DNA from 2 places in the Pseudogracilibacillus sp. SO10305 genome. Region 1 is predicted to be linked to the other one. Evidence: riboswitches for the same ligand, from Rfam matches in the RefSeq annotation. Region 1 holds a riboswitch; the other holds the start of a gene.
What was found. A riboswitch is a leader RNA that binds a small molecule or an ion and turns the genes downstream of it on or off. The one in region 1 is predicted to bind S-adenosylmethionine.

Region 1 (5,474 bases):
ATTGAATCGATTCCAGATTCATTGAAATATGGGGTAACAGCAGGAATTGGCTTATTTATCGCATTTTTAGGATTGAAAATGGCAGGACTTGTTGTTCCAAATGAGGAAACATTAGTGTCATTTGGAGACTTGTCGATTCCAGAGACACAATTAGCGGTTTTTGGTATTGTGATCACTTTAATTTTAGTTGCTAGAAATGTAAAAGGTGCTTTATTTATAGGGATGGCGATCACAGCAATTACGGGATATATTTTTAACTTATTAACGATTGATGGCTTTATATCTGCACCACCAGCTCCAATCTTTTTTGATTTAGATATCGGTGGTGTTGTTCAACATGGATTGTACGGAGTAATTTTTGCATTTTTACTTGTCACTATTTTTGATACGACAGGAACGATGATTGGAGTAGCGGAACAAGCAGGTTTAATGAAAAATGGTAAGTTTCCGCGTGCACGTGCGGCGTTAACAGCTGATGCGATTGCAACAACTGTTGGTTCGACATTAGGTTCTACACCATCATCCGCTTATGTTGAGTCATCTTCAGGTGTAGCAGTTGGGGGAAGAACAGGTTTTACGACATTGGTTGTCGCTTTACTATTTTTAGTTTCACTTTTATTTTCCCCATTAGTTGCTGCGATTTCGTCTTTATCAGCAGTAACAGCACCAGCACTTATTATCGTTGGAAGTTATATGTTATTTGGACTTTCTAATATTAAGTGGAATGAATTTGATGAAGCATTTCCGACATTTATTGTCGTTTTAATGATGCCTCTAACATCGAGTATCGCAACAGGAATTGCAGTAGGGTTTATCACTTATCCTTTATTAAAATTAGTAACTGGTAAAGGGAAAGAAGTGCACCCAATGCTCTATATATTCGGGGTTATCTTTATTATTCAAATGATCTTTTTCCCAGCTCATTAAAAAAGTTTCACGAAATTATTTGACAGTTCTAATAAATCTGTGTATAGTATTATTCAACATCAAAAATTAAATAAAAAGTTTTACATTTTCTTATCCAGAGAGGTGGAGGGACTGGCCCTACGAAGCCTCGGCAACAGACTTGACTAGTACTGTGCCAATTCCAGCAAGCTTTTAGTTTGAAAGATAAGAAGAGTCGAGACAATATATGTATATTCGAACCTCTTCTTAATCAGGAAGAGGTTTTTTAATTGGAAAAATTCTTCGTCTTCATGAAAAAATGGTTAAAGGTGTGAGGAGAAATGAGTCGTTTACAGGAAGCACATATTAAGTTTCTCGAGAGACATTTAGCGGATTTAGAAAATGGAACAATCACATTAACAGTTCATGATGGATATGTCGCTAGAATTGAAAAACAAGAAAACACATTATTTGATGAACAAGAGAAGTTATCAGAAAAAGAAATTATTTCTACATAAATTTTATTCAGAAAAATCATATTATTCAATTATTTTAGGGGGAAATAAAATGACAGACCGATGTAGACAAGAAACTTTTTTAGTGCAAATTGGAAATAATCGTGATGAGCATTTTCGAGCAGTAAGTACACCGATTTATTTTTCAACAGCATTTCGCCACGAGGAAATCGGACTGCAAGATGGATATGACTATATCCGTACAGGGAATCCAACCCGAACAGTACTAGAAGAAGCTGTAGCAGAATTAGAAAAGGGGGATAAAGCATTTGCGACATCATCTGGAATGTCGGCAGTACAACTCGTATTTTCTTTATTTGAAAAAGGTGATCATATTATTTCTTCTAGAGATATTTATGGTGGGAACTTCCGACTTTTCGAGATTTTCGAGAAAAAATATGGTTTTGAATTCTCTTATTGGGACGGAAAAGATTACGAGGAATTAGAAACATTAAAACGAGAAAATACGAAGGCAATATTTATTGAAACACCAACAAATCCTTTAATGCAAACAGTTAAATTATCGAAAATATCCGAGTTTTCACATAAGAATGATCTTCTACATATCGTCGATAATACTTTGTATACACCGTATATACAACGACCGATTGAAGAGGGAGCAGACATTGTCATCCATAGTGCAACAAAGTATTTGGCTGGACATAATGATGTGTTGGCAGGACTTGTTATAGCAAAAGGGGAGGAAGTTTGTGAAGAGCTTAGCTTTTTACATAATTCCATTGGAGCAGTATTAGCTCCATACGATTGTTGGAGCCTGATTCGTGGAATGAAAACTTTAGCATTAAGAATGAGGCAACATGAACGAAATGCAAAACATGTTATCGACTTTTTACAAGACCATCCACTCGTCACAAATGTGTATTATCCAGGAAGGGGCGGTATGTTAAGTTTTGAAATTATAAATGAAAATCTTGTGGAACCATTTTTAAAAGCATTACAAGTTTTCACGTTTGCGGAGAGTCTTGGAGGCGTAGAAAGTTTCCTTACATACCCGGTTACGCAAACACATATGGATATACCGGAAGAAGTAAGGTTAAGCTATGGTTTATCAAATCGACTACTTCGTGCTTCAGTCGGTGTAGAACATGAAGAAGATTTAGTAAATGATTTAGCACGTGCATTTGAGCAAATTCGTACATGAGAGGTGAAGTGATCCGATGAGTTTGTTAAAAGATTTAGAGAAAAAAGTGTTAATTGCAGATGGAGCAATGGGGACGATTTTATATGCGAATGGTGTTGGACGTTGTTTTGAGGAATTGAACTTAACACATCCAGATCAAATCCAGAATGTTCATGAAACATATATCGCAGCAGGGGCCGAAGTGATTCAAACGAACACATATGGAGCCAATTATATTAAGCTGGCAAGATATGGCCTGGAAGAACAAGTGAAAAAAATTAATGAGCAAGCAGTCCAAATTGCGAAACGTGCGAGTAATGGTCGGGCACATATTCTCGGAAATATTGGTGGAATATATGGCGGCCAAACATTGAATGAAAGTGAAGATGAAATCAAAAGAAGCTTCCGGGAGCAGTTATATTGCTTATTACTAGAAGGTGTCGATGGATTAATTTTAGAAACGTATTATAGCCTAGACGAGTTAAGGACGGTTTTACAAATTGCACGGGAAGAGACAGATTTACCAATTATTACAAACGTCTCGATGCATGAACCGGGAGTGTTAGAAGATGGAACAGCTTTACACGATGCATTACGACAGCTAGAGGGATTAGGTGCCAATATCGTTGGGATTAACTGTCGACTAGGTCCATCACAAATGGTAACTTCACTAGAAACAGTACCATTATTAGACCATGCATATTTAGCAGCATATCCGAATGCTAGTTTGCCAGCTTATCGAGATGGTATTTTATTTTACGAAAACGAACCAGATTATTTCAAAACATGTGCAACACAGTTACGGGATCAAGGAGTTCGGCTAATTGGTGGATGTTGTGGAACGACACCCGAACATGTAAGAGCCTTGGCGGAAGGGGTCAAAGATTTAACGCCAATTACAGAAAAAGAAGTTCGTAAAGTCGAACAAATTGAAGTTTTACGAGAAAGAAAGCGGACGGAAAAAACGATTCCTGAATTAGCGAAGGAGAGACCGACGATTATCGTTGAGCTAGATGCGCCAAAACATTTAGATGTGGAAGGATATTTCGAAGGTGCAAAAGCATTGCATGAAGCTGGTGCAGATGCAATTACTTTAGCAGATAATTCATTAGCATCGCCGAGAATTAGTAATCTAGCTATGGCAGTAAAGTTAAAAGAGCAAGGGATTCGACCACTCGTACATTTAACATGTCGTGATCGCAATTTAATTGGATTACAATCACATTTATTAGGGCTTCATACATTAGGGATTAATGAAATGCTTGCAATTACAGGGGATCCGACAAAGATTGGTGACTTTCCTGGAGCTACTTCCGTTTTCGATGTGAACTCTTTTAAATTGATTGAATTAATTAAAAAAGGAAACAACGGTATTTCTTTTTCAGGAAACTCTTTACGTGAAAAAACGGCATTTAGTGTTGCGGCAGCATTTAATCCAAACGTTGCCAATGTTGAGAAAGCTGTACAACGTATGGAAAGAAAAATTACGAGTGGTGCCGATTATATTTTAACGCAACCGGTATACGATGTAGAGAAGATTACCGAATTAAAGGAAGCGACGAATCATATTGATACGCCTATTTTTTTAGGTATTATGCCTCTTACTTCTACGAAAAATGCAGAATTTTTGCATAATGAAGTACCAGGGATTAAATTGACTGACGATGTTCGTGAACGAATGAGAGCTGTCGCAGATGACCGGGCTCGTTCGACGGCAGAGAGTATCGCGATTTCAAAAGAATTAGTGGATGAAGCATTAAAACATTTTAACGGAATTTATTTAATTACACCGTTTATGCGTTATGACATTACAGTTGAATTAGTTCAATATATCCGTGAAAAAACTGGTGTAAAACAAAATGTAGCAGTAGTAGATTCATAGGAAACTATATTAAATATAAATAGGATAAAATTAATTGGAGGAAAAAAACATGTCAAACATTAAAAGTTCGAACTTAGGGTACCCGAGAATTGGAGAAAACAGGGAATGGAAAAGAGCGTTAGAAAGTTACTGGAATGGAGAAAGTACACAAGAAGAATTAATAGCTAAAACAGATGATATTCGCTTAAATAATTTAAAGAAGCAAAAAGAACAAGGGGTAGACTTAATTCCAGTAGGTGATTTTTCATTATATGACCATGTGTTAGATACATCTGCGACATTTGGTATTGTCCCTGAACGTTACGATTATAACGGTGGAAAAGTGGATGTTGATACATACTTTGCGATTGCTCGTGGGGTAGACAATGCTGTGGCATCTGAAATGACAAAATGGTTTAACACAAACTATCATTACATCGTTCCAGAATTAAACGGAGCAACGCCCACATTAGTTGATAACCGTGCATTACGTTTTTACAATGAAGCGAAAGAAAAATTAGGTATTGATGGAAAGCCTGTATTATTAGGACCGATCACATATGTAAAACTTGCAAAAGGATATGAAGAGAATGAATTCGAAGCAATCGTTGAAAAATTCGTTCCATTGTACGTGCAAATTTTACAAGAGTTAGAGGAAGCTGGAGCGTCTTGGGTACAAATTGACGAACCGATTTTCTCTACGGATGTTGCGGAAGAAGTAGTTGCCTTAGCAGAAAAGGTGTATGCTCAGTTTGCAGAAAAGGCACCTAATATTCAAATAATTTTCCAAACGTATTTTGAGAAAGTATTCCATTATGAGCGTATCGTTAACTTACCTGTAAAAGCAATCGGGTTAGACTTTGTGCATGGTGACTCCTTAAATGCTTTAAAGATGAATGGATTCCCAAAAGATAAAGTGTTAGCAGCAGGAATTGTAGATGGACGTAACGTATGGCGTGCAAATTTAGAGGAAAAATTAACGACATTAGAAACGATTAAACAATTCGTAAATGAAGAGCAATTAATCGTGCAACCATCATCTTCTTTATTACACGTACCAGTTACGAAAACT
Region 2 (5,474 bases), on a different contig from region 1:
CACAGAAGCTATGTGAAGGCACAAAAAAAGAGCACCCCTACGTAAATGTATAGTATTTACGTAGGGGTGCTCCTAATGATTATAAATCATGTTTTGTCCAAGTCTCGGTATTTTTAAGTTTAACTATCTAGTTTTTCTTATTTTTATTATGCACGTTTGTTTCTAGCACTTTTTACAGTCGTAACTAAGTCATTGTTTGTAATGACGATAGCATTCCCATTTACCGTAACATCACCATCAGACCAGATGATTGTAGCACCTACATTATTTTCTACTGTTGCCTCGTCTGTATAAAGGATGTCTACAATAGTTTCTGTCACATCTTGTACTTTCACAATATGATATCCTAATGGACGTAATTCATTTGCTTTTTCTAATAGCGCATCTGAACCTTGAACTGCAATTGTTTTTGCGCGTAGTCCTTCTGAACGATCAAATGGTGAATTCGTTACCCAATCAATTGCTGCATTGTTTGTCGTTTCAAGCACTGTTTCACCTGTTGCTTGTTCGATTGCGCGATCTAATGTAGCTAAAATGTCGTCAATTGCTTCGATACCGATAGAAAGACGAACAAGATCTTCTGTTACACCACTTTTTGCAAGGTCTGCTTCATTCAATTGTTGGTGTGTTGTAGAAGCTGGGTGGATAATTAATGACTTCGCGTCACCTACGTTCGCAACATGAGACCATAGTTCAATGTGGTCGATCAATGTTTTACCGGCTTCTAGACCACCTTTAATACCGAATGTAATAACAGATCCATATCCATATTCAAAATATTTATGTGCCAATTCATGTGATGGATGATCGTCAAATCCAGGGAAGTTCACCCATGTTACACCAGGATGATCCTTTAGGAAATTAGCGACTTTTATCGCGTTTTCACTATGACGTTCTAAGCGAACATGTAAAGTTTCTAATCCTTGTGTTAATAAAAATGCGTTATGTGGGCTAATTGCTGCTCCTGTGTCACGTAATAATTGAACACGAATCCGAAGTGCAAATGCAACTGGACCTAAATCAGCGAAGCGAACACCACCATAGCTTTCGTCCGGTTCTGTAAATCCAGGGAATTTATCGCTATCCCAGTTGAAACGTCCGCCGTCGACAATGATTCCACCAATCGATGTCCCATGTCCACCAATCCATTTTGTTGCAGAATGTACGACAATATCTGCTCCCCATTTTAATGGTTTCGCAAATTTTGGAGCGAAAGTGTTATCAATGATTAATGGAATGCCGTGTTCGTGTGCAATATTTGCTACAGTTTCAACATCAAATACATTTAAACTAGGGTTCGTAATGGTTTCTCCAAAAACGGCTTTTGTTTTATCTGTAATAGCATTTCGAATCGCCTCCGGATCTGTCCCATCGACAATTTTTACAGTAATTCCGAAACGTGGCAATGTATGAATGAATAGGTTATATGTTCCACCATATAAATTACTATCTGCTACAATTTCATCGCCTGCACTTGCAACATTTAAAATCGCATATGTAATTGCAGCCATCCCTGAAGCAACTGCCACTGCCGCTGTTCCATCTTCTAATTGTGCGACACGTTGTTCAAAAGCGTCTGTCGTAGGGTTCATTAAACGTGTATAAATATTACCAGCTTCTGCTAACGCAAATAAGTTGCGCGCATGGTCTGTATCGTTAAATACGTAAGAAGTTGTTTGATAGATTGGTAGTGCACGAGAACCTGTTGTAGGATCTGGCTCCTGACCTGCATGAAGTAAAATTGTTTCATCTTTCTGAAAATTGAATGTTGACATGTAAAACTCCTCCTTAAAATTTTGAACTTATTGTATTCCATTTGAGAAGGCGATGATATAAAAACCCTCTTCTACATGATTGTAAGAAGAGGGTATCATTATGTATTATCCCCCTCTTATCTTCCAGAATATCATCTGTAGGATTTGGCACCGTTAAAAGCAAACGCTTTAAGGTTGCTGGACTTCACAGGGCCTATTCCCTCCGTCCGTCTTGATAAGAGATGTGTCGATGAAATTAGTATCCATTATACATGTTTGTAAATCAATGTCAATTAATTTGTGAATTTTCTAACTTTATTGACTTTTAATGTAGAAGATACAAATAAAATTAGCGCAATCCAAATACATGTAAACGTCACGAAATGTGCAGACGTAAATGGCTCATCATAAAGAAATACTCCGAGTATCAGCATAATTGTCGGTGCGATATATTGTAAAATTCCTGCTAAGGACAAAGGAATGTATGCGACTGCATAGCCGAACAATAATAGTGGGACGGCTGTAGCGATCCCGGAGATGAGTAATAATCCTGTATCTGTCCATGATGTACTTGCTGCAAATCCTAAATCTACACCAACAAACGTGAATAAGTAAATGAGTGCAATTGGAGTTAATAGTAACGTCTCCACTGTTAATGAATATGCTGAATCTAGCTTAACAGCCTTTTTAAACAACCCATATAAACCAAACGAGAGTGCTAATGCAATAGAAATCCAAGGAAAGACACCATATGATATCGTTAAATATAATACGCCAAAACTTGCGAATAATAATGCAACTTTTTGTGCTGGATATAATGCCTCTTTTAAAAATAGGACACCTAATACGATGCTTAATAAAGGATTCATATAATAACCTAAACTTGCTTGAATGACGAAATTATTATGTACAGCCCAAATGTAAATGAGCCAGTTTGCGCTTATCACAATAGATGCTAATGTAATGTAGAGCATTTTTTGCTTATCTTTTAATAGTGTTGTACATAATGAGAAAAAGGAACGTAATTTGCCTGTGAAGAATAAATATCCGACCATAAAGAGACAAGACCAAATGATGCGATTCGCTAAAATGACATCTGGTTCATATATGTCTAATAGTTTCCAATAGATTGGGAAAAATCCCCATAAAATATATGTAATAATGCCTAGCATAATGCCTGTTTTCATGTTTTTATTGTCCATTTCCTGCCTCACTTCACTGATGTTTTCTCCCATCATTTTACGCCTATGTTCTAGCTGTTGGCAATTGTTCCGACTTTTTCATCCATTCATGCATGGTCAAACAGAATTATCAGAAAGTTTGTTATACTAGAGTTACATAAATAAGAGGAGGAACGGGCATGAAAAAATTTGAAACGATGTCCATTCATGATGGATATGATGCAAAACAATTGCTAGGTAGTGTTTCAGTGCCAATTTTTCAAACGTCTACATTTGAATTTCAGTCTGCTGAACATGGGGAGAAAAGCTTTAGTGGAGAAGCAGACGGGCATATTTATACACGAATTGGGAATCCGACTGTAGATGTATTAGAAAAAAGGATGGCAGTGTTAGAAGGTGGCGAGCGTGCATTAGCATTCGGTTCGGGAATGGGCGCCATATCTGCTGTACTCATTGCACTTACAAAAGCAAATGATCATATTTTATGTTCGAATGGTTTGTACGGTTGTACATTCGGCTTATTAAAAATGATGGAAGAGAAGTATGGAATGGATGTCGAATTAACAGATTTTGCATCAGAGGAAAAAATTCGCCATGCCATAAAAGAAAATACGGCAGTTATTTATATTGAAACGCCTATTAATCCGACGATGCAATTAATCGATTTAACATTGATTAGCAACATTGCAAAAGAATACGATATACCTGTCGTTGTAGATAATACATTTTCAACCCCTTATTTACAACGTCCGATAGAGCTTGGGTGTGACATCGTTGTACATAGTGCGACAAAATATTTAAATGGGCACGGAGATGTCATTGCTGGAATTGCCGTCGGAAAAGAAGAGATGATGAATGACATTGCAAGTACGACACGTAAAGATATTGGTGCTGTATTAGCGCCATTTGATGCATGGCTTCTATTAAGAGGACTGAAAACATTGCCATTACGGATGGATCGTCATTGTGATAACGCGGAAAAAATTGCAGCTAAATTGCAAACACATCCGAATGTAGAAGCGGTTTATTATCCAGGATTAGATGATCAGATAGTGTATAAGAAGCAAATGCACCGTGGTGGAGGTGTTATTGCATTTGATATAAAAGGGAATAAAGCTGAAGCACAGCAGTTTTTAAATGCGTTAACTTTTGTTAAAGTAGCAGTGAGTCTAGGAGATGCAGAAACTTTAATTGAACATCCGGCGACGATGACCCATGCAGTGATTCCCGAAGACGAGCGAATTCAGATGGGCATAAAAGACTCTCTTATTCGCTTATCTGTAGGATTAGAAAATTGGGGAGATATATGGAAGGACCTTGAAGTTGCATTACATACACTCTCTTAAGTTCAAAATATGTTAGAATATAAGAAAGAATCAGAGAGGGGATGCCTATGCAACTTGTACCTATATTATTTGGATCAGTCATGATTGTGAACTTTGTCCTTGCATTTACGGTTATTTTTTTAGAGCGGAAAAATGCAAGTTCCACATGGGCATGGCTAATGGTCTTATTTTTTATTCCTGTTTTAGGTTTCCTTCTATATTTATTGTTTGGTAGAAATTTAACGAACCAAAAAATATTTACATGGGATACGAAAAGTAGGCTTGGTGTAAAGAAGGAAGTGCAAGAGCAACTAAAGGAAATCGAAGAAGACCAACTTCCTTTTAAGCAAGAAGAACTAAAGGAATATAAGGAATTATATTATTTACATTTAAAGCATAATGATGCTATTTACACGCAAAACAACGAAGTGGAAATATTTACAGATGGAACAGAAAAATTCACATCCTTAATTCATGATTTAGAAAATGCTAAACACCATATCCATTTACTTTATTATATAATTCGGCAAGACCAACTAGGAACAAAAATCGCAGATGTGTTAATAAAAAAGGCACGTGAAGGAGTAGAAGTTCGCTTTTTATACGATGATATGGGTTCCCGTGGATTAAGTAAGAAATTCTTACAGCGATTAGAAAGAGAAAATATCCAGGTTGGCGCGTTTTTTCCACCAAAAGTGGGAAAAATTAATTTTAAAGTAAATTTTAGAAACCATCGAAAATTAGCTATCATTGATGGGGAAGTAGGATATATTGGTGGATTCAATATTGGAGATGAATATTTAGGGCGTTCCGAAAAATTCGGTTATTGGCGTGATACACATTTACGTGTACGAGGTGATGCCGTCAGAATGATGCAAACGAGATTTATTTTAGATTGGAATCAAGCATCACGAAATCATGTATTATATGATGAACGCTATTTTATCGGAGGCGAAAAGGGCCAAGGTGATGTAGGGATCCAAATCGTTTCTAGTGGACCAGATCAACAATGGGAACAAGTGAAATATGGTTATATAAAGATGATTTTGGAGGCAAAGGAATCGGTTTATATTCAAACACCATATTTTATTCCAGATGAAAGTTTAATGGACGCGTTGAGGATTGCGGCATTGTCAGGCATTAAAATTAAAATTATGATTCCAAACAAACCTGACCATATATTCGTTTATTGGGCAACATTATCGAGTGTCGGG

Region 2: it holds a riboswitch for S-adenosylmethionine, as region 1 does, so the genes downstream of both, SPD45_RS04740 (O-acetylhomoserine aminocarboxypropyltransferase/cysteine synthase family protein) here and SPD45_RS08145 (DUF2292 domain-containing protein) in region 1, are expected to answer to the same signal.

What each region holds. Positions count from the first base shown of each region.
Region 1 covers NZ_JAXHDE010000008.1:69,423-74,896, forward strand. The annotation lists gene SPD45_RS08140 (NCS2 family permease) at 1-927, shown strand, start outside; SAM riboswitch class I at 1,015-1,117, shown strand; gene SPD45_RS08145 (DUF2292 domain-containing protein) at 1,227-1,403, shown strand; gene SPD45_RS08150 (PLP-dependent transferase) at 1,453-2,562, shown strand; gene SPD45_RS08155 (bifunctional homocysteine S-methyltransferase/methylenetetrahydrofolate reductase) at 2,579-4,423, shown strand; gene metE (5-methyltetrahydropteroyltriglutamate--homocysteine S-methyltransferase) at 4,473-5,474, shown strand, end outside.
Region 2 covers NZ_JAXHDE010000003.1:157,361-162,834, reverse strand. The annotation lists gene SPD45_RS04740 (O-acetylhomoserine aminocarboxypropyltransferase/cysteine synthase family protein) at 147-1,775, opposite strand; SAM riboswitch class I at 1,889-1,996, opposite strand; gene rarD (EamA family transporter RarD) at 2,048-2,989, opposite strand; gene megL (methionine gamma-lyase) at 3,115-4,281, shown strand; gene cls (cardiolipin synthase) at 4,329-5,474, shown strand, end outside.